2 regions of the Kocuria sp. UCD-OTCP genome follow, and region 1 is predicted to be linked to the other one. Evidence: predicted binding sites of a transcription regulator. Region 1 holds the regulator's gene; the other holds the start of a gene.
What was found. Region 1 encodes LexA, which represses DNA repair genes until DNA is damaged. Its sites were predicted from a motif close to TCGAACANNTGTTCGA; they were not measured.
Positions count from the first base shown of each region.

Region 2: H488_RS32560 (DNA polymerase III subunit alpha) is a predicted target of LexA. The motif match lies at 8,852-8,867, and genes of this name have one in related genera.

Region 1 is NZ_AOSQ01000017.1:29,981-40,229, forward strand. It holds gene H488_RS25080 (DUF503 domain-containing protein) at 1-297, opposite strand; gene H488_RS25085 (DUF1844 domain-containing protein) at 403-813, shown strand; gene H488_RS25090 (SseB family protein) at 858-1,712, opposite strand; gene priA (bifunctional 1-(5-phosphoribosyl)-5-((5-phosphoribosylamino)methylideneamino)imidazole-4-carboxamide isomerase/phosphoribosylanthranilate isomerase PriA) at 1,709-2,461, opposite strand; gene H488_RS37405 (hypothetical protein) at 2,522-2,683, opposite strand; gene hisH (imidazole glycerol phosphate synthase subunit HisH) at 2,680-3,447, opposite strand; gene hisB (imidazoleglycerol-phosphate dehydratase HisB) at 3,444-4,073, opposite strand; gene H488_RS25110 (histidinol-phosphate transaminase) at 4,218-5,321, opposite strand; gene H488_RS25115 (hypothetical protein) at 5,412-5,840, opposite strand; gene lexA (transcriptional repressor LexA) at 6,185-6,964, shown strand; gene H488_RS25125 (ATP-dependent DNA helicase) at 7,131-9,209, opposite strand; gene hflX (GTPase HflX) at 9,214-10,249, opposite strand, start outside.
Region 2 is NZ_AOSQ01000047.1:3,560-13,808, forward strand. It holds gene H488_RS32535 (M3 family metallopeptidase) at 1-13, shown strand, start outside; gene H488_RS32540 (HIT family protein) at 63-641, opposite strand; gene thrS (threonine--tRNA ligase) at 638-2,755, opposite strand; gene H488_RS32550 (MFS transporter) at 2,961-4,151, shown strand; gene H488_RS32555 (PRC and DUF2382 domain-containing protein) at 4,225-5,274, opposite strand; gene H488_RS32560 (DNA polymerase III subunit alpha) at 5,460-8,843, opposite strand; gene H488_RS32565 (LysR family transcriptional regulator) at 9,123-10,118, shown strand; partial or broken gene H488_RS0118910 (isocitrate/isopropylmalate family dehydrogenase) at 10,246-10,249, shown strand, end outside.

The sequences.
Region 1 (10,249 bases):
TCACTCGTCCTCGGTGCTGTGCAGGGCCCGGCGGGCCGAGAGCAGCTCCGTCTCCGGGCGGGCGGCGACGAAGCGCTCGACGTCGTCGAGGACCTCGACGAGGCGGGCGGCGTCGGCCGCGACCACGGCGGTGCCCACCAGGGCCCGGCGGTGGAGCTCCAGGTGGCCGACCTCGGCCGCGGTCACGGGGAACCTGCGGCGCAGCTCCGCGACGAGGGGCCGCACCACGGAGCGCTTGCCCTTGAGGGAGTGCACGTCCCCCAGGAGCACGTCGAACTCGATCCACCCGATCCACACGGCGTCCCCGCCTCCTCCCTGCCGTCCCCCGGCCTCCCCAGCAGGATAGTGCCGGCGGGGCCGGGACGGTCCGGGCGGCGGACAGCGGTGTGGCAGAGTTGGGACATGACTTCCGAGAACACCTTCCGCTTCGACGACGACGCCGCACGGTCCGGCCAGGAGATCCCGCAGGAGACGGTCAGCGCCGTCGACGAGCAGATGCGCGACATCGCGGAGGTCCCCGCCATCGAGGTCATCACGACCGCGGCCGTGCACCTCATGAGCGCCGCCGCCGTGAAGTGCGGTCTCGCCGCCGGCGAGGACGCGGAGGAGCTCAAGGACCTCGACGAGGCGCGCAAGCTCATCACCGCGCTGGCCGGCTTCGTCACCGCCGCGGCCCCGGAGATCGGCTCGCAGCACGCCGCTCCGCTGCGCGACGGCCTGCGCACCCTGCAGCTCGCGTTCCGGGAGGCCTCGCGCTACCCGGACGCCCCCGGCCAGGGACCCGGCGAGCGGTTCACGGGTCCCGTCACCTGAGGACCGTCACCCCGCGTGCCGCGGGCTGATCCGGGTTCCCCGGGTCAGCCCGCCGTCGTGAGACGCAGCTGCATCGAGTCCACGTCCTCCGCGAGGGCCGGCTCGACGCTCAGCCGGGCCTGGAAGCGGGCGACGACGTCGTCCAGCTGCGCCCGGTCGAGCCCGGCGCGCAGGGACAGCACCACGGCCAGCTCGGGGCCCGCCCCGCCGCCCCGGACGACCACCCCGTCCGCGGCGCGCACGGCCACCCCGTCGCCGGGGGCCGTCCCCACGCCGAGCACCCCGGGCAGGTCCTCGGCGCAGCGCCGCACGGCCGCCCCGACCGCCGGGCTGCGGTAGGAGGGCGTCCAGGTCCTGCCCTGGGCCAGCGCCCAGAGGGCCGGGCGGCGCACGACGAACGGGAGCTCCGTGCCCGGGTCGAGCACGAGCAGCTGGGTGCCGTCCTTGACCGCGGCCACGGCCGCCCGGCGGACGTCCGTGGCCACCGGCCGCGCCCGGTCGTGCCAGTGCGCGAGCGCCGCGGTGGACGTGAAGACCGGCAGCACCTGCCGGCCGTCCGCCGCCCGCAGGGACACGAGGGCCATGTCGGCCTCCTTGTCGGCCACCAGACCGGCCTCGGTCACGGTCGAGGCCGAGACCTCGGCCACGACGGGCACGAACACCCGGGTCCCGGCCAGCGCGGCGACCACCGCGGACTCGTCCCCCCTCCCCGCGCGCAGGTCCTCGAGGGCCTGCAGCACGGCCGGGGCGGCGGCGCCGTCGTCGTCGGGGAAGCGGTGGGTGTGGCTGGTGCCCTCCCCCAGGTCGCGCCCGGCCCAGGCCTGGCCGCCGGTGTCCTCCGTGCCGCCCGCGCCCGCGAGCTGGGCGGCGATGTGCGCCGGCAGGGGCCGCTCGGTCACCGCGCTCCCGGCCGGCCCGCCACGTCGAGGGCCTCCTCGAGGGTGAAGCGGCCCGCGTAGAGGGCCTTGCCCACGATCGCGCCCTCGACGCCGGAGGGCACCAGGGTGCGCAGGGCGGCGAGGTCCTCGAGGGAGGAGATCCCCCCGGAGGCGACCACGGGCTTGTCGGTGCGGGTCGCGACCTCCTGCAGCAGCTCCAGGTTGGGGCCCTTGAGGGTGCCGTCCTTGGTGACGTCGGTGACCACGTAGCGGGCGCAGCCGTGCTCCTCGAGGCGGTCCAGGACCTCCCAGAGGTCCCCGCCCTCCTCGGTCCAGCCGCGGGCGGCGAGCACGGTGCCCCGCACGTCGAGGCCCACCGCGATGACGTCGCCGTGCTCGGCGATGACCTTCTGCGTCCACTCGGGGTTCTCGAGGGCCGCGGTGCCCAGGTTGATCCGCGCGGGGTCCAGGGACAGCGCCCGCTCCAGCGAGGCGTCGTCGCGGATGCCGCCGGACATCTCGACCTTCAGCTCCAGCTCGGCGGCCACGCGGCGGAGGACGTCGATGTTGTCGCCGCGGCCGAAGGCGGCGTCGAGGTCCACGAGATGGATCCACTCGGCGCCGGCCTCCTGCCACGCGAGGGCGGCCTCGAGCGGGTCGCCGTAGCCGGTCTCGGAGCCGGCCTCGCCCTGGACCAGGCGCACGGCCTGGCCGTCCGCGACGTCGACGGCGGGCAGCAGCTGGAGGCGGGGGGTCTCGCTCAGGGACATGGGTTCTCTTCTCTCGGTGCTCGGGTGCGGGTGTGCGGGCGTTCGGGGTGGGCCCGGGGCTCAGCGGCCCTGGAACCAGGCGTACCAGCCGTAGCCGACGAGGGCCGCCGCGACGGCGGCCAGGAGGACGACCGTCCACAGCGGCTTGCGCTGCTGGTGGAACGAGATGGCGCCGCCGGCGACGAACGCCCCGAGCACCATGACGACGACGGCCGCGCTCACGCGGCGCCGTCCTGGCTCTCCAGGGTCGGCCGGCCGGCCAGGGTGTCCCCGCCGAGGGGGTCGCCGGCCTTGAGGTGGTCGAGGCGTCCCGTGCGAGGCAGGGTGCCGAGCCAGTTGCGCAGCAGCTGGATGCCCGCCTCGGAGGACTTCTCGGGGTGGAACTGCGTGGCGCACAGGGCCCCGTTCTCCACAGCGGCGATGAAGCGCCCGCCGTGGTCGGACCAGGTGACCTGCGGCGGCCGCATCTTCTGGATGCTCTGCGGGAAGTCCCACTCCTGCACCCCGTAGGAGTGCACGAAGTAGAAGCGCTGGTCCTCGATGCCCCGGAACAGGACGCTGCCCTCGGGCGGGTCGACCGTGTTCCAGCCCATGTGCGGGACGACGTCGGCCTTCAGCCGTTCGACGACGCCGGGCCACTCGCCCATGCCCTCGGTCTCCTGGCCGTGCTCCACCCCGGAGTCGAAGAGGACCTGCAGGCCCACGCAGATGCCCAGCACGGGCCGTCCGCCGGCGAGGCGGCGGCCGATCAGGCGCAGCGCGTCCACGGAGCGCAGGCCGTCCATGACGGCGGCGAACGCGCCGACGCCGGGGACCACGAGGCCGTCGGCGTCGAGCACCGCCTCGGGGTCGGCGCTGAGCACCACGTCCGCGCCGGCGGCCTCGAGGGCGCGCACGGCCGAGCGCACGTTGCCGGCGCCGTAGTCGAGGACCGTGACGGTGGGCCGGGCGGCGCCGTCGGTCGCGGCGGTGCCGTCGGCGCTCACAGGGCCCCCTTCGTGGACGGGATGCCGCGGACCCGGGGATCGGGCTCCACGGCCTGGCGCAGCGCGCGGGCCAGGGCCTTGAACTGGGCCTCGGCGATGTGGTGCGGGTCCCGGCCGGCCAGCAGCGTGACGTGCAGGCAGATCCCGGCGTGGTGGGCCAGGGACTCGAAGACGTGCTGGACCATGGAGCCGGTGAAGTGCCCGCCGATGAGGTGGTACTGCTGGCCCTCCGGCTCGCCGGTGTGCACCGCGTAGGGCCGGCCGGAGATGTCGACCACGGCGTTGGCCAGGGCCTCGTCCAGCGGGACGGTGGCCTCGCCGAACCGGCGGATCCCGGCCTTCTCGCCCAGCGCCTGGCGCAGGGCGTCCCCGAGGACGATCGCGGTGTCCTCGACGGTGTGGTGGACGTCGATGTGGGTGTCCCCGGTCGCCCGGATCCGCATGTCGATCAGGGAGTGCTTCGACAGCGCGGTGAGCATGTGGTCGTAGAAGGGCACCGAGGTGTCGATGTCGTTCTCGCCGGTGCCGTCGAGGTCGATCTCGACGGACACCGTGGACTCGCTCGTGCGCCGCTCCAGGGCGGCGCGGCGGGGCGCACGGGTGCCGGTGGTGGTCTGGTCGCTCATTCGGTGGGAACTCCTCGCGGGCGCGGCACGGCCGTCGGTGGGCCGCGGATGGTCCGGGCCGGGACGCACGGCGGCGCCCCGGGCCCGGTGGTGGTGGTCTGCCTCCATGCTATCCGGGTCGGGAGGACCCGGCCCCGGGGCCCCTCAGCCGGCGGAGACGATCCGCTCCATGCTGGTCAGGAACGCGGTGGTCTCCTCCTCGGTGCCGGCGGTGACGCGCAGGTGGCCGGGGATCCCGACGTCCCGCACGAGCACCCCGTCCTCGAGCAGCTCCCCCCACACGGCCCGGGAGTCCTCCATGCCGCCGAAGAACACGAAGTTGGAGTCCGACTCGGCCGGCTCCAGCCCGATCCGCTTGAGCTCGTCGACGATCCGGTCGCGCTGGACCTTGATGTCCTCCACGTTGGCCAGCAGCGACTCCGAGTGGCGCAGGGCCGCCAGGGCCGTGGCCTGGGTGACGGCGGAGAGGTGGTACGGCAGCCGGACCAGGCGCACGGCGTCGGCGACCTCCGGCGCCGCCGCGAAGTAGCCGAGGCGGGCGCCGGCGAGCGCGAACGCCTTGCTCATGGTGCGGGAGACGATCAGCCGGGGCCGGCCCTCGAGCAGCGTGAGCGCGGTGGGGGTGCCGCCGTGGGAGAACTCCGCGTACGCCTCGTCGACCACCACGACGGTGCGGAACTCCTCCCCCGCCTCGTACACGGCGGTGACCACGTCCGAGCCCAGCGCGGTGCCGGTCGGGTTGTTGGGCGAGCAGAGGAAGACCACGTCGGGGCGGTGCCGGCGCACCTGCTCGGCCGCGGACTCCGCGGACAGGCCGAAGTCCGCCGCCCGCTCCCCGGCGACGAAGCCGGTGTGCGTGCCGGAGGCCAGCAGCGGGTACATCGAGTAGGTGGGGACGAAGCTGAGCAGGGTGCGGCCCGGGCCGCCGAAGGCCTGCAGGATCTGCTGCAGGATCTCGTTGGACCCGTTGGCCGCCCACAGGTTCCCGGGCCCGAGCCCGTGGCCGAGGTACGCGGCGAGCTCCTCGCGCAGGGCGGTGAACTCGCGGTCCGGGTACCGGTTGAGGGTCCAGGCCGCCTCGGTGACCTCCCGGACGATCGCCGCGTGCACGTCCGCCGGGACCGGATGGGTGTTCTCGTTGGTGTTGAGCGCCACGGCGACGTCGAGCTGCGGGGCGCCGTACGGCGTCTTGCCGCGCAGGTCGTCGCGGAGCGGGAGGGCGTTGAGTCGGTCCAGGTTCTGCGTCACCCGGACAGTTTAGTGCTCCGCCCGGGGCGTACAGATCGGGGCGTACAGATCGGGGTGCACAGAGCGGGGCGTGCTGATCGGGCGGGCGGCTCAGGCGGCCGGGACCTCGAGGAGCTGGCCGGCCACGAGCACGGAGCTGTCCAGGTCGTTGAGCTCCACGATCTCGTCCATGACCTCCCGCGGGTCCCGGTCCGGGTCGGCCACCACGGCGAGCTCCCACAGGCTCTGCCCGGGGAACACGGTGGTCTGCTCGGTCCCGGAGCCCGGGACGGGTGCGCTCGTGGCCGTGGCCGTCGAGGGGACGAGGAAGATCACGGCGAGCACCACCAGGGCGGCGGAGCCGGCCAGGACGGGCAGCCCCAGGAACACCAGGCGGCCGCGGCGGGTCAGGGTCAGCGGGGTGCGGGACGCGGAGCGGGCGGGACGGGCCCGCCGGAGCGCACGGCCGAGCCCCCGGGCGGATCCTGCGGACTCGCGGCGGCGGGCGACGACGGGGGTGAGGGTGGCACTGGCACTCATGACATGAACTCCTTGACGTTCCCGCACGGAGCGGGCGATCTCGAACACCGGTCCGGTCGACGACCCTCGCGGGCCTCCATTCGATCGAACATACTTTCGAATACCGATGACCCATGTCTAGCACGTGTCTGCGAATGCTGTCGACAGCGGGTCGTACATATGTTTGAACACACACGGCGTGTCGCCTAGGCTGAGGACAGGTCCGGGCCCCCGGCCGGCGCGCGCTGCGGACCCTCTGCGCCTGCCGACCGGGACCCATCGAACCACCCGGGTCCGACATCGGAACCGGGACCGCGCAGACCGGCTGCGGCACCTGCAGCCGGACGGGAAAGGACGACGCTCCCATGGCCCAGCCCCCCACCCCCGAGGAGCCCCGCGCCCGGGGCGCCCGCCCCGGGGCACGCTCGCGCAGCCGCGGGCTCACCGTGCGCCAGCGCACCATCCTCGAGGCCATCCAGCGCTCCATCGCCGAGCACGGCTATCCGCCGTCCATGCGGGAGATCGGGGACCTCGTGGGCCTGGCCTCGCTCTCCAGCGTCACCCACCAGCTCGCCCAGCTCGAGAAGCTGGGCTATCTGCGCCGCGACCCCAAGCGCCCGCGGGCCATGGAGGTGCTCACTCCCCTGCAGCTGCGCGGGACCGCCGGGGCGGAGTCCGCCGAGCCGTCGGAGGAGGCCCCGGCGGCACCGGCGGGCCGGACCGCTCGTCCCGCCGCCCAGAACGCCGTGGCCGAGCTGTCCACCTCGGCGGACGTGACGATGGTCCCCCTGGTGGGCCACATCGCCGCCGGCGGGCCGATCACGGCCGAGCAGTCCGTGGAGGACGTCCTCGCGCTGCCCCGCCAGCTGGTCGGGCACGGCGAGCTGTTCATGCTGCGCGTCAAGGGCGACTCGATGATCGACGCCGCGATCTGCGACGGCGACTGGGTGGTGGTGCGCCGGCAGAGCGCCGCCGACAACGGGGACATCGTGGCCGCCCTGCTCGACGACGAGGCCACGGTCAAGACCTTCCGCCAGCGGGACGGCCACACCTGGCTGCTGCCGCAGAACACGCGCTACGAGCCGATCCTCGGCGACCACGCCACCGTGATGGGCAAGGTCGTCTCGGTGCTGCGCAGCCTCTGAGCCGCCGCACGCCCCGGCACCCGGGCCCTCCGCCGCCGGTGGGGGGCCCGTTGCCGTCCGGGCCGGCCGCCGTCCGGACACCCTGTTGTTCGGACACCCTGCTGTCCGGACCCCGTGCGGGCCCGGCGCGGTCCGGGCAGACCCCCCGGGCGGCAGCGGGACGTGCTCAGCCCACGGAGAGCCGCTGCAGGGCGCCGAGCACCACCTGGCGGTCCGTGGTGGTCCACAGCGGCGGCAGGGACCCGCGGAGGAAGCCGCCGTAGCGGGCGGTCGCGATCCGGGAGTCCAGGATCGCCACGACGCCCCGGTCCCCGCCCGCGCGGATGAGCCGCCCGGCCCCCTGGGCGAGCCGCACGGCCGCGTGCGTCGCGGACACGGACATGAACCCGTTGCCGCCGGCCCGTTCCGCGGCGCGGCTGCGGGCGCTCGCCAGCGGGTCGTCCGGGCGCGGGAAGGGGATCCGGTCGATCATCACGAGCCGGCACGAGGCCCCCGGGACGTCGACGCCCTGCCACAGGCTCATCGTGCCGAACAGGCTCGTGGCCGGGTCGTCGGTGAACTCCTGGACGAGTCCCGCGAGCGAGGACTCCCCCTGGCACAGGATCGGCAGGTCGGTGCGCCCGCGCAGCGCCTCGGCCGCCTCCTCCGCCGCCCGGCGGGAGGAGAAGAGCCCGAGGGCCCCGCCCCTGGAGGCCTCCAGCAGGGCCAGCATCTCGTCCAGCTGGGCCTCCGTGAGCCGGCGGCCGGGCTTCTCCAGGTGCTTGGCGAGGTAGAGGATGCCCTGCTTCGGGTAGTCGAACGGGCTGCCGACGTCCACGCCCTCCCAGCGCGGGGCGCCCTCGCCCCGCAGGCCGAGGGCGCCGGCGGCGGAGTCGAAGGACGAGCCGACGGACAGGGTGGCGGAGGTGAGGACCACGGTGCGCCCGTCGAAGAGCCCCTCCCGCAGGGTGCCGGCCACGCTGAGCGGGGCCACGTGCAGGGTCGCCGGGTCGGTGTCCTCCGCGGGCACGTAGCCGCGGCCCGGCTCCCAGCCGCCCTGGCGCGAGATCCACAGCACCTCGCGGTGCTCCTCGGCGGCGAGGATCCGCTCGGCCAGGTCGAGGACGTCGCTCACCCGGGAGCGGGCCATCTGCCGGCCGGCGTCCCCGTCCTTCTCCCCGGGACCGGCCTTGGACTCGGTCATCACGGTGCGGGCGGCGTCCCGGATCTGGGCCACGGCCGCCGCCTGGGCGTCCCCGAGGCCGCGGTGCAGCAGCTCGGCGGGAGCGCCCATCAGGGCGGCCTCGAGGTTGGCGGCCCCGGCGGTGAGCGAGTCGGGGCTCGCGGAGGTGTGCTTGCGCGCGGACGCGGCGGCCGAGCGGACCATCGCCGCGGAGAGCTGTCCGGTGACGGCGCCCGTCACCCGGTCCTGGAGCTCGTGGGCCTCGTCGATGACCACGACGTCGTGCTCGGGCAGCACCGTGATGCCCTCGAACGCGTTGATCGCGAGCAGGGCGTGGTTGGTGATGACGATGTCGGCCTCACCGGCCCGCTGCTTGGCGAGCTCCGCGAAGCAGTCCTCGACCAGGGGACAGCTGCGGCCCAGGCACTCCTTCGCCGTGACCGACACCTGGCGCCAGGCGCGGTCGCTGACCCCGGGGAGCACCTCGTCCCGGTCGCCGGTCCCGGTCTCGCGGGCCCACTCGCGCAGGCGCTGGACCTCCTGCCCCAGCCGCCCGGGGTTCTCGGCGGCCTCGGGCTGCGGCGGGCCGGGGTGCGGGGCGGCGTCGGGCAGCGCGAAGAGCGCGCCGGGCTCGTCGTCGGACGGGTAGCCGCCCTCGATCTTGTGCAGGCACGCGTAGTTGCTGCGGCCCTTGAGCAGGGCCACGTCCACGTCCCGCTCGAGCTCGCCCTCGAGGGCGGCCAGCAGGCGCGGCACGTCCCGGCCGACGATCTGCGACTGCAGCGCGAGCGTCGCGGTGGCCACGACCACCGGCTTGTCCGCGCGCTGGGCGTGCTCCACGAGCGGGGCCAGGTACGCGAGGGACTTGCCGGTGCCGGTCCCCGCCTGGACCAGCAGGTGCCGGCCCCGGTCCAGGGCCTCGGCCACCTTGGCGGTCATCAGCCGCTGCCCGTCCCGGACCTGCCCGCCCATCGCGGTCACGGCGGTGTCCAGCAGGGCCAGGGAGTCCTTGGCCCCGGGCAGGGTCTCCGGGCGCACGCCCGAGACGTCGTGCCCGGACTCGTCCACGAATGCGGCGGCCACGCGCTCAGGCGCTCTCGGCGCCGAAGCCGGGAGCGCGCTCGGGGGCGAACTCCGCGAGCTCGGCCGCGAGGTCCTCGCGGACCTTCACGAGCAGGTGGGTGCCCTCGGGCAGGTGCTCGGTGCGCAGGATCTCCGCGTCCCAGTCGTGCAGCCGGCTGACCACGTCCCCGCGCTGGTAGGGGACGAGCAGGTCCAGCACCGTCTCGGGCCGCGGGATGGACTCGCTGATCCGCTGCCGCAGCTCCTCGATGCCCTCCCCGGTGCGGGCCGAGACCACCACCACGTTGCGCTCGCGCTGCTTGATCCGCTCGACCACGAACGGGTCGGCGGCGTCCACCTTGTTCAGGGCGATGATCTCGGGGATGTTCTGCGCGTCGATGTCCGTGAAGACCTGGCGCACCGCGCGGATCTGGCCCTCCGGGTCCGGGTGGGAGGCGTCCACCACGTGCAGGATGAGGTCGGAGTCGGCGACCTCCTCCAGGGTGGAGCGGAACGCCTCGACGAGCTGCGTGGGCAGCGACCGGACGAAGCCGACCGTGTCCGAGAGCGTGTAGCCGATGCCGTCCGGTGTCTGCGCGCGGCGGACCGTGGGGTCCAGGGTGGCGAACAGGGCGTTCTCCACGAGCACGCCCGCGTCCGTGAGCCGGTTCAGCAGCGAGGACTTGCCCGCGTTGGTGTAGCCGGCGATCGCCACCGAGGGCACGGAGTGGCGGCGGCGGTTGAGCCGCTTGGTCTCGCGCGCCGGCTTCATCGCGGCGATCTCACGCCGCAGCTTGGCCATGCGGGTGCGGATGCGCCGGCGGTCCAGCTCGATCTTGGTCTCACCGGGGCCGCGGGAGCCGATGCCCTCACCGGCGGCGGCGCGACCGCCGGCCTGGCGGGACAGGGACTCGCCCCAGCCGCGCAGGCGCGGGAGCAGGTACTCGAGCTGGGCGAGCTCGACCTGGGCCTTGCCCTCCTTGGACTTGGCGTGCTGGGCGAAGATGTCGAGGATCAGACCCGTGCGGTCGATGACCTTGACCTTCACGACGTCCTCCAGC
Region 2 (10,249 bases), on a different contig from region 1:
CGCCCGCGGCTGAGCGCCGCGGCGCCCGGGGGCGGACGCCCCGGGTGTGACGACGACGCGGATCAGGCCGCGGGCCAGGCGTCGGCGATGTCCTGGCGGGTGTCCCCGAGGGTCTGCATGATGGCCTTGGTCCCGGCGAGGACCGGCATGAAGTTGGCGTCCCCGTTCCAGCGTGGCACCACGTGCTGGTGCAGGTGCCCCGAGAGGGAGCCGCCGGCCGCGGCCCCCAGGTTGATGCCCACGTTGAAGGCGTGCGGGGACGCGACGCCGCGGATCGTGGCGACCGCGGTGCGGGTCAGATCCGTGAGCTCCCGCAGCTCCGCCGGCTCGAGCTCCGTCAGATCGGCCACGTGCCGGTACGGGCAGACCATGAGGTGGCCGGGGTTGTACGGGAACAGGTTGAGGATCACGAAGCAGTGCTCGCCGCGGTGGACGATCAGCGACTCCTCGTCCGCGCGCTGCGGGCCGTTGCAGAAGGGGCACCCGGGGTCCTCCCGCACGGATGGGTCCTCGCCGCGCACGTAGGCGAGCCGGTGCGGGGTCCACAGCCGCTGGAAGCTGTCGGGCACCCCGGGGATCTCGAACTCGTCCTGGCGGATCCAGTGGTGCGGGGGCCCGGCGTCGGGCGCCGTACCGGTCACTGCCCCACCCCGGCCGTCTCCGCGGCGGCGCGGGGGTCCTCGGCGGCGGCGGCCGTCGGCTCCTCGTTGATCCGCCGCTGGACGTGCGCCACGATCCGCTCCACGGCCTCGCCGACCGGGACGCCGTTGTCCTGCGAGCCGTCGCGGAAGCGGAAGGACACGGCGTTCGCCTCCGCGTCCTCCCCGCCCGCGATGAGCACGAACGGGACCTTCTCCTTGGAGGCGGTGCGGATCTTCTTGGGGAACCGGTCCGAGCCGGCGTCGAGCTCCACGCGCACGCCGCGGGCCCGGAGCGTGTCCACCACGCCCTGCAGGTAGTCGTTGAAGGCCTCGGCCACCGGGATGGCCACGACCTGGACGGGGGCCAGCCACCCCGGGAACGCCCCGGCGTAGTGCTCCACGAGCACCCCCATGAACCGCTCCACGGAGCCGAACAGGGCACGGTGGATCATCACGGGCCGCTGCCGGGTGCCGTCGGCGGCCTGGTACTCCAGGTCGAAGCGCTCCGGGAGGTTGAAGTCGAGCTGGATGGTGGACATCTGCCAGGTCCGTCCGATCGCGTCCTTGGCCTGCACCGAGATCTTCGGGCCGTAGAACGCGGCGCCGCCGGCGTCCGGGACCAGGTCCAGCCCGGACTCGGCCGCGACCTCGGCGAGGGTGTTCGTGGCCTCCTCCCAGAGCTCGTCCGAGCCCACGAACTTCTCGGGGTCCTTGGTGGAGAGCTCGAGGTAGAAGTCGTCCAGCCCGTAGTCCTTGAGCAGGTCCAGCACGAAGCCGAGCGTGGTGGTCAGCTCCGCCTTCATCTGCTCCCGGGTGCAGTAGATGTGGGCGTCGTCCTGGGTCATGCCCCGCACCCGGGTCAGGCCGTGCACCACGCCGGACTTCTCGTACCGGTAGACCTGCCCGAACTCGAACAGGCGCAGCGGCAGCTCCCGGTAGGAGCGGCCCCGGGAGCGGAAGATGAGGTTGTGCATCGGGCAGTTCATGGGCTTCAGGTAGTAGTCCTGGCCCTGCTTGGTCAGCTCCCCGGTCTGCGGGTCCCGCTCCTCGTCCACGTGCATCGCGGGGAACATGCCCTCGCGGTACCAGTCGAGGTGGCCGGAGACCTCGTAGAGGTGGCCCTTGGTGATGTGCGGGGTGTAGACGAACTCGTAGCCGGCCTCCGTGTGGCGCTCCCGGGAGTAGTCCTCCATGGTCTTGCGGATGATCCCGCCCCGGGGGTGGAACACCGGAAGGCCGGAGCCGAGCTCGTCGGGGAAGGAGAACAGGTCCATCTCCGAGCCGAGCCGGCGGTGGTCGCGCCGCTCCGCCTCGGCGAGGCGGTTCTTGTACGCGGTGAGGTCCTCCTTGGACGGCCACGCGGTGCCGTAGATGCGCTGGAGCTGCTTGTTCTTCTCGGAACCGCGCCAGTAGGCCGCGGCCGAGCGCATCAGGGCGTAGCCGTTGCCGATCAGCTTGGTGTCCGGCAGGTGCGGGCCGCGGCACAGGTCCTTCCAGACCGTCTCCCCGGTCTTGCGGTCCACGTTGTCGTAGATCGTCAGCTCGCCGGCGGCGACCTCCACGGAGGCGCCCTCCGCGGCGGCGTCCACGTCCGCGCCGGAGCCGGGGCCCTGGGACAGGCCGATGAGCTCGAGCTTGTACGGCTCGTCCGCCATCTCGGCCCGGGCCTCCTCCTCGCTCACCGCACGGCGGCGGAAGGACTGGGTGGAGTTCACGATCCGCTGCATCCGCTTCTCGATGGCCTTGAGGTCCTCGGGCGTGAACGCCTGCTCGACGTCGAAGTCGAAGTAGAAGCCGTCGGTGATGTAGGGGCCGATGCCGAGCTTGGCGTCCTCGTGCAACTGCTGCACGGCCTGGGCCATGACGTGGGCGGCGGAGTGGCGCAGCACCTCGAGGCCCTCGGGCTCGGAGATGAGCACCCGCTCCACGGCGTCCCCGTCGGCCAGCTCGGTGGCGAGGTCCTTGAGCGCGCCGTTGACCCGGGCCACCACCACGGAGCGGTCCTCACGGTACAGGTCCGCGGCGGACGTCCCGGTCCCCACCGTGCGCTGCTCGCCGTCGACGGTGATCGTGAGGGGGGCGGACTCGGGCTGGTGCTCGGGCACGGTGGTCATGGGGAAGGTGCTCCTCGGGTCGGGATCGGCACGCACCGGTACGGGGGGCGCGTGGCAGCGGCACCGGCGGGCGGCGCGCACTGCATCGATGGTACCTGTCGGCCGGTGGGGGCCGCGGCGGTGAGATGATGGCCGGCGGAGGTGAGGCCACCCGATGCCCGCAGACGTTCCCGGACCGCCCGACCCGCCCGCACCGGGAGGGGAGGTGCCCTCTCCCCCGCCGCACCGGCTGTGGACCGCCGGCTTCGTGCTGATGTGGGCGGGCCAGTTCCTCATCTCCATGAACTTCTACCTGCTGATGACCGTCATGGCGCTCTACGCCATGGAGCGCTTCGGCACGGACGAGGCGCTGGCCGGGGTGGCCACGAGCGCCTTCATCGTCGGGGCGGTCCTGGCGCGGCTGCTCACCGGCAAGTACATGGAGCTGCTCGGGCGCCGGCGCGTGCTGCTCGCCGCGCTCGTGCTGCTGGCGCTGTGCGCCGCCGCCTACCTGCTCGACACCGGCTTCTGGGGCCTGCTGGTGGTGCGGGTGCTCAACGGCGTGGGCTTCGGCATGGCCACCACCGTGCTGCCCGCGTCCGTCCAGGCCCTCATCCCCGCGCACCGGCGGGGCGAGGGCACCGGGTACTTCATGCTCTCCACCACCCTGGCCGCCGCGCTGGGTCCCCTGGCGGGACTGAGCCTGTCCACGGCGGTGGGCTACGACACGCTCTTCGGGGTGTGCACGACGGTCGCCCTGCTGGGTCTCGCCGTGGGAGCCGTCACCCGGGTCCCCGAGCTGAGCCTCTCCGCCGAGCAGCGGGCGGGGCTGCGGTCCTTCTCCGTGGGGCAGTTCGTGGAGGCGCGGGCCCTGCCCGTCTCGGCGCTCATGCTCTTCGTGGGCGTGGGGTACTCGGCGGTCCTGTCCTTCCTCAACCCGTTCGCCGTGCAGGCGGACCTCGTGGGCCCCGCGGGCGCGTACTTCGTGGCCTACGCCGTCACCGTCCTGGTGAGCCGCCCGTTCGCGGGCCGGCTGCAGGACCGGCGCGGGGACAACGCGGTGCTGTACCCGTCGCTGCTGCTCTTCGTGGTGGCGCTGCTGCTGCTCGCGGCCGCGGACTCGCCGTTCCTCGTGCTCGCCTCGGGCACGGTGCTGGGCGTGGGCTACGGGGCGGTGCTCTCGGCGGCCCAGGCCGCCGCGGTCCGCTCGGCCCCGCTCACCCGCGTGGGGCTGTCCACGTCGACCTACTTCCTGTGCATGGACGTGGGGGTGGCCCTGGGCCCGATGCTCATGGGGGCCCTGGTCCCTGCGCTGGGCTACCGGGGGATGTACGTGGCGGCCGCGGCGGTGGTCGCGCTGGGCCTGGTCTACTACGCGGCCGTGCCCGGCACGCGGGCCCGGCGGGCAGCGGGGTGAACCGCGTCCGGCACGACGACGGGGCCCCCGTCACCAGAACGGTGACGGGGGCCCCGGAGTCGATCGGGTGCGATCAGATGCGGTCGCGGCGATCGTCGTCGGTCAGGCCGGTGCCGCGGTTGCGGTCGGTCAGGCCGGTGCCGCGCTCGGCGTCGGTCTCGACCTCGACCTGCTCCTTGCGGACCTCGGCGTCGACGCGCTCGGTGTCGCGGACGGTCTCCTTCTCCAGGCCGACCTTCTCGACGCCCACGGTCTCCTTGGCGACGACGGGACGCTCCTCGTGGAGGGTCACGTCGACGTCCTCCTCGCCGATGGTGCCGGCGGTGGCCTCGGTGCCGCTCAGCGGGGTGCGCTCGACACGGACCTCTTCGCGCTCGAGGGGCACGTCCACGGACTCGTTCTCCGTGACCACGTACTTGCGCAGACGGGCGCGGCCGGTCTCCTGGCGCTCCTTGCCGACGTGCAGCTGCTCCTCGTGGCGGACCACGCCGTTGTCGACACTGTCGGTGCGGTCACGGTCGGTGAGCCCGGCGGTGCGGTCGCGGTCGACGTCGGCGATCCCCGCGGTGCGGTCGGTGTCGACGTCGGTGATCCCGGCAGTGCGGTCACGGTCACGGTCGGTGTCGGCGTACCCGTCGTTCTCGGGGTAGCCGGCAGTGCCGGTCGCCGGGACGGCGTTGCGGTCGGTGTCCGCGGCGTAGCGGTCGTCGCGGTCGGCGAGACCTGCGGCGCCGGCGGTCCCGGCGGCACCAGCGGTGCCGGCAACGCCGGCGGTGCGGTCACGGTCGGTGCGGTCGCGGTCGTCGGTGCCGGAGTAGTTCATCTTGTAGTAGCGGTAGATCTCCTCCTCCTCGGCCGGGGAGAGGTGCTGGTCCGCGTCCACGTTCGGGGCGTCCTTGACGACGTCCTTGGTGTAGGGAAGGACGAGGCGGTCGCCGTCCTGCTGGGCGCCGTCGGCGGGGACGAAGCTCTCCTTGGTGCCGAAGAGACCGGTGTTGACGGTCACGAAGGTGACCTCTTCGGTGTTGTCGTCCAGGAAGACCTGCTCGACCTTGCCGATCTTGTCGCCGTCCGACCCGTAGGCGGTGGCGGACAGCAGTGCGTTCACGTCGTACGTAGCCATGAGAACTCCTTCTCTATTCTGCGAGGCAACGGGCTCCCCTGGACGGGGGGCTCGCCGCGGACGATCTCCGCCCGGGGAGGCGGGGTGCAGCTCGTCCGCTGTTATTAGTAACCATACTGGCAATCAGTTCGCTGGCCAATGGCTTCACCGAGAGTGAAACCCCTGGATCCGGACGGTCTCCCGGCTCATCCTGCCCCGGCTCCCCGCAGGCTAGGCGGGGCCGCGGCGCGCACCGCGGCCGGGGTTCCGGGGTCGGCGAGGTCCCAGGCCTGCTCGGCGCTGATGCTGATCCCCCGGGGCCCGGTGCGCCGCGTCCGGCCCCGCACCAGCAGCATCCGCGTGCCGAACAGGTGCTGCCCCGAGCGGGCCTGGGCGTCGGAGAAGAAGGCGCAGTCCACCGCGCCCGTGCCGTCGTCGAGGCTGACGAAGACCACCCGCCGGCCGCTGCGCATGGGCGGGGTCATGGTCGAGACCCGCACCCCCGCCACGAGCACCTCGGACCGGTTGCGCAGCTCCAGCAGCCGCTCCGCGGGCGTGACCCCGAGCTCGCCGAGCAGGGGCGCCCAGCTCTCCAGCAGGTGCGCCGAGACGTCCACCGCGAGCAGGTCCAGCTCGGTGCGGACCTTCTCCGCCAGGGTGGGCTCGGGGCGCTCCGCGGGCAGGGCGCGCAGCTCGAGGTCCCCGAGCGGAAGGGCCAGCTGTCCCTCGACCTCCCCGGCCGGCCGGGCGGGCCGGCCGCTGTCCGCCCGGGCCCGCAGGGCGTGCACGAGGTCGGCGCGGGACGCGGGGCCGCCGGAGCGGCGCAGCAGGCCGTCGAAGGCCCCCACGGCGGCGAGACGCTCGAGGGTGCGCCGGGCGGGACGGGCCCGCTGCCGCAGCTCGGCGAGCGAGGCGTAGGGCTGCCCCGCCACGATCCGGCGGACCTCGGCCCGGGAGACCCCGTGGATCCCGGTGAGGGCCAGGCGCACGCCCAGGCGGGCGGGGTCGTCGTCGAGCCGTTCCACCCGGTAGTGCTCGTCGGAGCGGTTGACGTCCACGGGCAGGACGGGGATGCCCATCCGCCGCGCCTCCCCCACGAGCAGGCGCTTGGGGTACATCCCGGGATCGTGCTCCCACAGCCCCGCGAGGAACGCCTCCGGGTGGTGGGCCTTCAGCCACGCGGACTGGTAGGTGGGCACCGCGAACGCCGCGCCGTGGGCCTTGCAGAAGCCGAACGAGCCGAACGCCGCCAGGGTCTCCCAGACCCTGTCCACCACGTCCAGGGGGTAGTCCCGCGCACGGGCCCGCTCGCGGAAGAACTCCTCCACCTCGAGCTGGCGCTCGGAGCCCAGCCGGCGGCGCAGCTCGTCGGCCCGGGCGAGACCGCATCCGGTGAAGGTGTCGAGGATGCGCAGGACCTGCTCGTGGAAGACGGTCACGCCGTGGGTCTCGGCGAGGATCGGGTCGAGGGACGGGTGGATCGAGACGGGCGCGGACCAGCCGTGGCGGTGCTCCAGGTAGGGGCGCACCATGTCCGAGTGCATCGGCCCGGGACGGAACAGGGAGATGTCCACGATGAGGTCGCGGAAGCTCGTGGGCGCCATCTTGCCGATGAGCTCGCGCTGGCCCGGGGACTCGATCTGGAAGCACCCCAGGGTGTGGGTCGAGCGGATGAGCTCGAACGTCCTCCCGTCGTCCACGGGGATCGCCTCGAGGTCCAGGCGGGGCCGGTCCGGGTGGGTGCGGGCCACCTCGTCGACGGCGTGGGCGAGCGCCGACTGCATCCGCACGCCGAGGATGTCGAGCTTGAGCATGCCCATGGGGTCCATGTCGTGCTTGTCGAACTGGCTCATGGGCATCCCCGTCCCACTGGACTGCACCGGGGTGCGGTCCAGGAGGCTCAGGTCCCCCAGGATCACCCCGCACGGGTGCATGGAGATGTGCCGGGGCAGCCGGTCCAGGCGCTCGGTGAGGTCCACGAGGAGGTCGAGCTGCTTCTCCTGGGCCACCTGCTCGGCGAAGTCCCGCAGCTCCGGCTGGCGGGCGATGGTCTCCCGCAGCGCCGAGGCCGGCAGGTGCCACAGCTGCTTGGCCGCGCCGTCCACGGTCTCGGGGTCGATGCCGAGCGCCAGCCCGGCGTCCCGGACGGCACCGCGGGCCCGGTAGGCGTTCTGCATGCTCATGAGGCTCACCCGTTCGGGGCCGAAGCGCTCGAAGATCCGCCGGTAGACGCGGTGGCGCTCGGCCGACTCGACATCGATGTCGATGTCCGGGAGGGTCGAGCGGTCGTTGGAGAGGAAGCGTTCGAAGAGCAGCTCGTGCTCGAGCGGGTCCACCTGGGAGACGTCGAGCAGATAGTTGACGAGCGAGGACACCCCCGAGCCGCGGGCGGCGTGGCGGACCCCCATCTGCCCGATCATCGCGGAGACCTCGGCCACGGTGAGGAAGTAGGAGGCGAAGCCGAGGTCCTCGATCACCCCCAGCTCCTGCTCCAGCCGGTCCCGCACGGCCCGTGTCATGCGGCGGCCCGGGTAGCGGCGGCCCAGCCCCGTCTCGCACCGGGCCCGCAGCTCTGCGGGCGCCGGCCGGTCCAGGCCCAGCACGGAGGCCTCGGGCACCACCGGCCGCCCCCAGCCGCAGTCGGCGACCGGATCCAGCCGGCACCGGTCGGCCACCCGCTGGGTGCCCGCCAGCAGGGCCGCGGCCCCGGCCGCGCCGAGGTCCGCGGCCCGGGCGATCTCCGCGGCGAGCGCGCGCATCTGCCGGGCGGACTTGAGCCAGCCCTGGCCGTTGGGCTGCAGCGGCTCCGGCGCCGTCGTCCGCCGGGACGTCCCGGTCCGCCCGGCGGCCCTGCCGCCGGGTGCGTGGCCGGCGCGCGCCCCGAGGGTCTCGAGCGGGGTGAGGGCGCGGGCGGCGTCGAGGACGTCGGCGGTGGCGGCCTCGGCGGGGGTGGCGTAGCGCACCGCGTTGGTCAGCACGGGGGTCAGCCCCGCCTCGAGGGCGGCGCGCAGCATCCGGGCCGCGTGGGAGGTGCTGCACGCCGTGCCGGGGGCGGCGAGGTGCGAGACCACCTCCACGGCGAGCGCCGGTGCGGGGAGCAGGGTCCGCCACCGGGCCAGGGCGGCGCGCCCGGTGCGGTAGCGGCGGGCCGCGAGCTCCTGCCCGACGTCGGAGGCGGGCCCGAGCAGGACGGTCAGAACCGGCTCCCCGTGCCGGGGCGAGTGTGCGGCGGCCGCGATCTCGGCGGCGGTCACCCCGGGCGGGCCCGCTGCGGCGTGGGCGGTGGAGACGAGCCGGCACAGGGCGGCGTAGCCCGCACCGGCGGTGCCGCCGGCCGCCAGGACCACCACGCGGCCGAGGGCGCGCTCGCGGCCGGGGTCCAGCAGGGCGAGGTCGGCCCCCAGGACCGGGTCGATGCCGTGCTCCCGGCACGCGCCCAGGTGCTTGATCGCGCCGTAGAGCCCGTCCCGGTCGGTGCAGGCGAGGGCGTCCGCGCCGTCCGCCGCGGCGGCGGCCGCCAGGACGGCAGGCCGGCTGACCCCGAAGTGGGCGCTGAAGGCGGTGGCGACGTGCAGGTGCGGAAAGCTCACGCCCCCATTCGAATACGTGTTCGAATCTTAAGTCAATTGCAAACCACCGGGGCCGCGGGAACTCCGGCTCCTGGGCGTCCGTGGCGGCGCACGCCGGCCCAGGAGGACGCAGGGCCCGGGCGGGACACGATCCGCCCACGGCCCGCAGGGGCGCCGCGCACGGGGACGCCCTCGTTCCGGGACGGGGATGCCGCACTTCTGTGGCATGTTGTTTCCTGCACCCACGGGCAGCACCGAGGGGCCCGCACCCCCGCCGCACGGACGCAGGAGGAGACGACGATGGACGTCCGGCAGCTCACGTACTTCCTGGCCGTGGTGGACCACGGCGGCTTCACCCGCGCCGCGGAGCAGCTGCTCATCGCCCAGCCCTCCCTGTCCCAGACGATCAAGGGCCTCGAGCGGGAACTGGGGGTGCCGCTGTTCCACCGGATCGGGCGGCGGGTGGTGCTCAGCGAGGCCGGCGAGGAGCTGGTGGGCCCGGCCCGGGTGGTGGTCCGGGACCTGGAGGCCGCCCGGTCCGCCGTCGACGACCTGCGCGGGGTGCGCAGCGGCCGCCTGGACGTGGTCGCCATGCCCTCCCCCGGCGTCGAACCGCTCACGTCGATGATCGCCGCCTACGCGGGAGCCCACCCGGCCGTGACGGTCAGCGTGGAAGCGGCCTTCACCCCCGAGGAGGTGGTCGACGCGGTGCGCACCGGCCGCGCCGAGATCGGCATCCTGGGCTCGGAGCACCCGTTCCGCTCCGCCGAGGTCGAGGTGATGCACCTGGAGCAGCAGCCCCTGGTGCTCATCGTGGCACCGCAGGCGGACACCTTCGGTGACGGGCACGCCATCCGCCGGGAGGACCTGGCCGGGCACCGGGTGGTCGTCTCCCAGCAGGGCTCGCTGATGCGGCGGCTGGTCGACGACGCCCTGGCCGGCGGGGTGCCGGTCGAGATCGCCGCCGAGGTCGCCCACCGCACCTCGGTCCTCCCGCTGGTGCTGGCCGGGGTCGGGCACGCGGTGCTGCCCTCCTCCTGGACCCCGCTGGCGCGCGCCGCAGGGCTGCGGGTGCTGCGGATCGAACCGGTCACCGTGCTGCACGTGGCCGTGCTCAGCCGCCCGGCGCACCTGACCCCGGCCGCCCGCGCGTTCCTGGCGGTCGCCGCCGAGCACGCGGCCCGGCACGCCGCGGACCGCTCCCGGGCACCGGAGGGAACGGCGCCGGACCGGGCCGAGAGGGCGGGCCGGCCGGAGGGGACGGCGCCGCAGGACGCGCCGCGGATCGTGTCATAGGGGATTCCTATCCGGGGGATGGGATTCCGGTCTTGGACCTCATGGTGCTCGGGGCGCTCTACTGGAATCCGGTGCCGCACTGCGCTGCGGACACCACGAGCAGAGCACCCGAGAAGGAGAGCACCCCATGG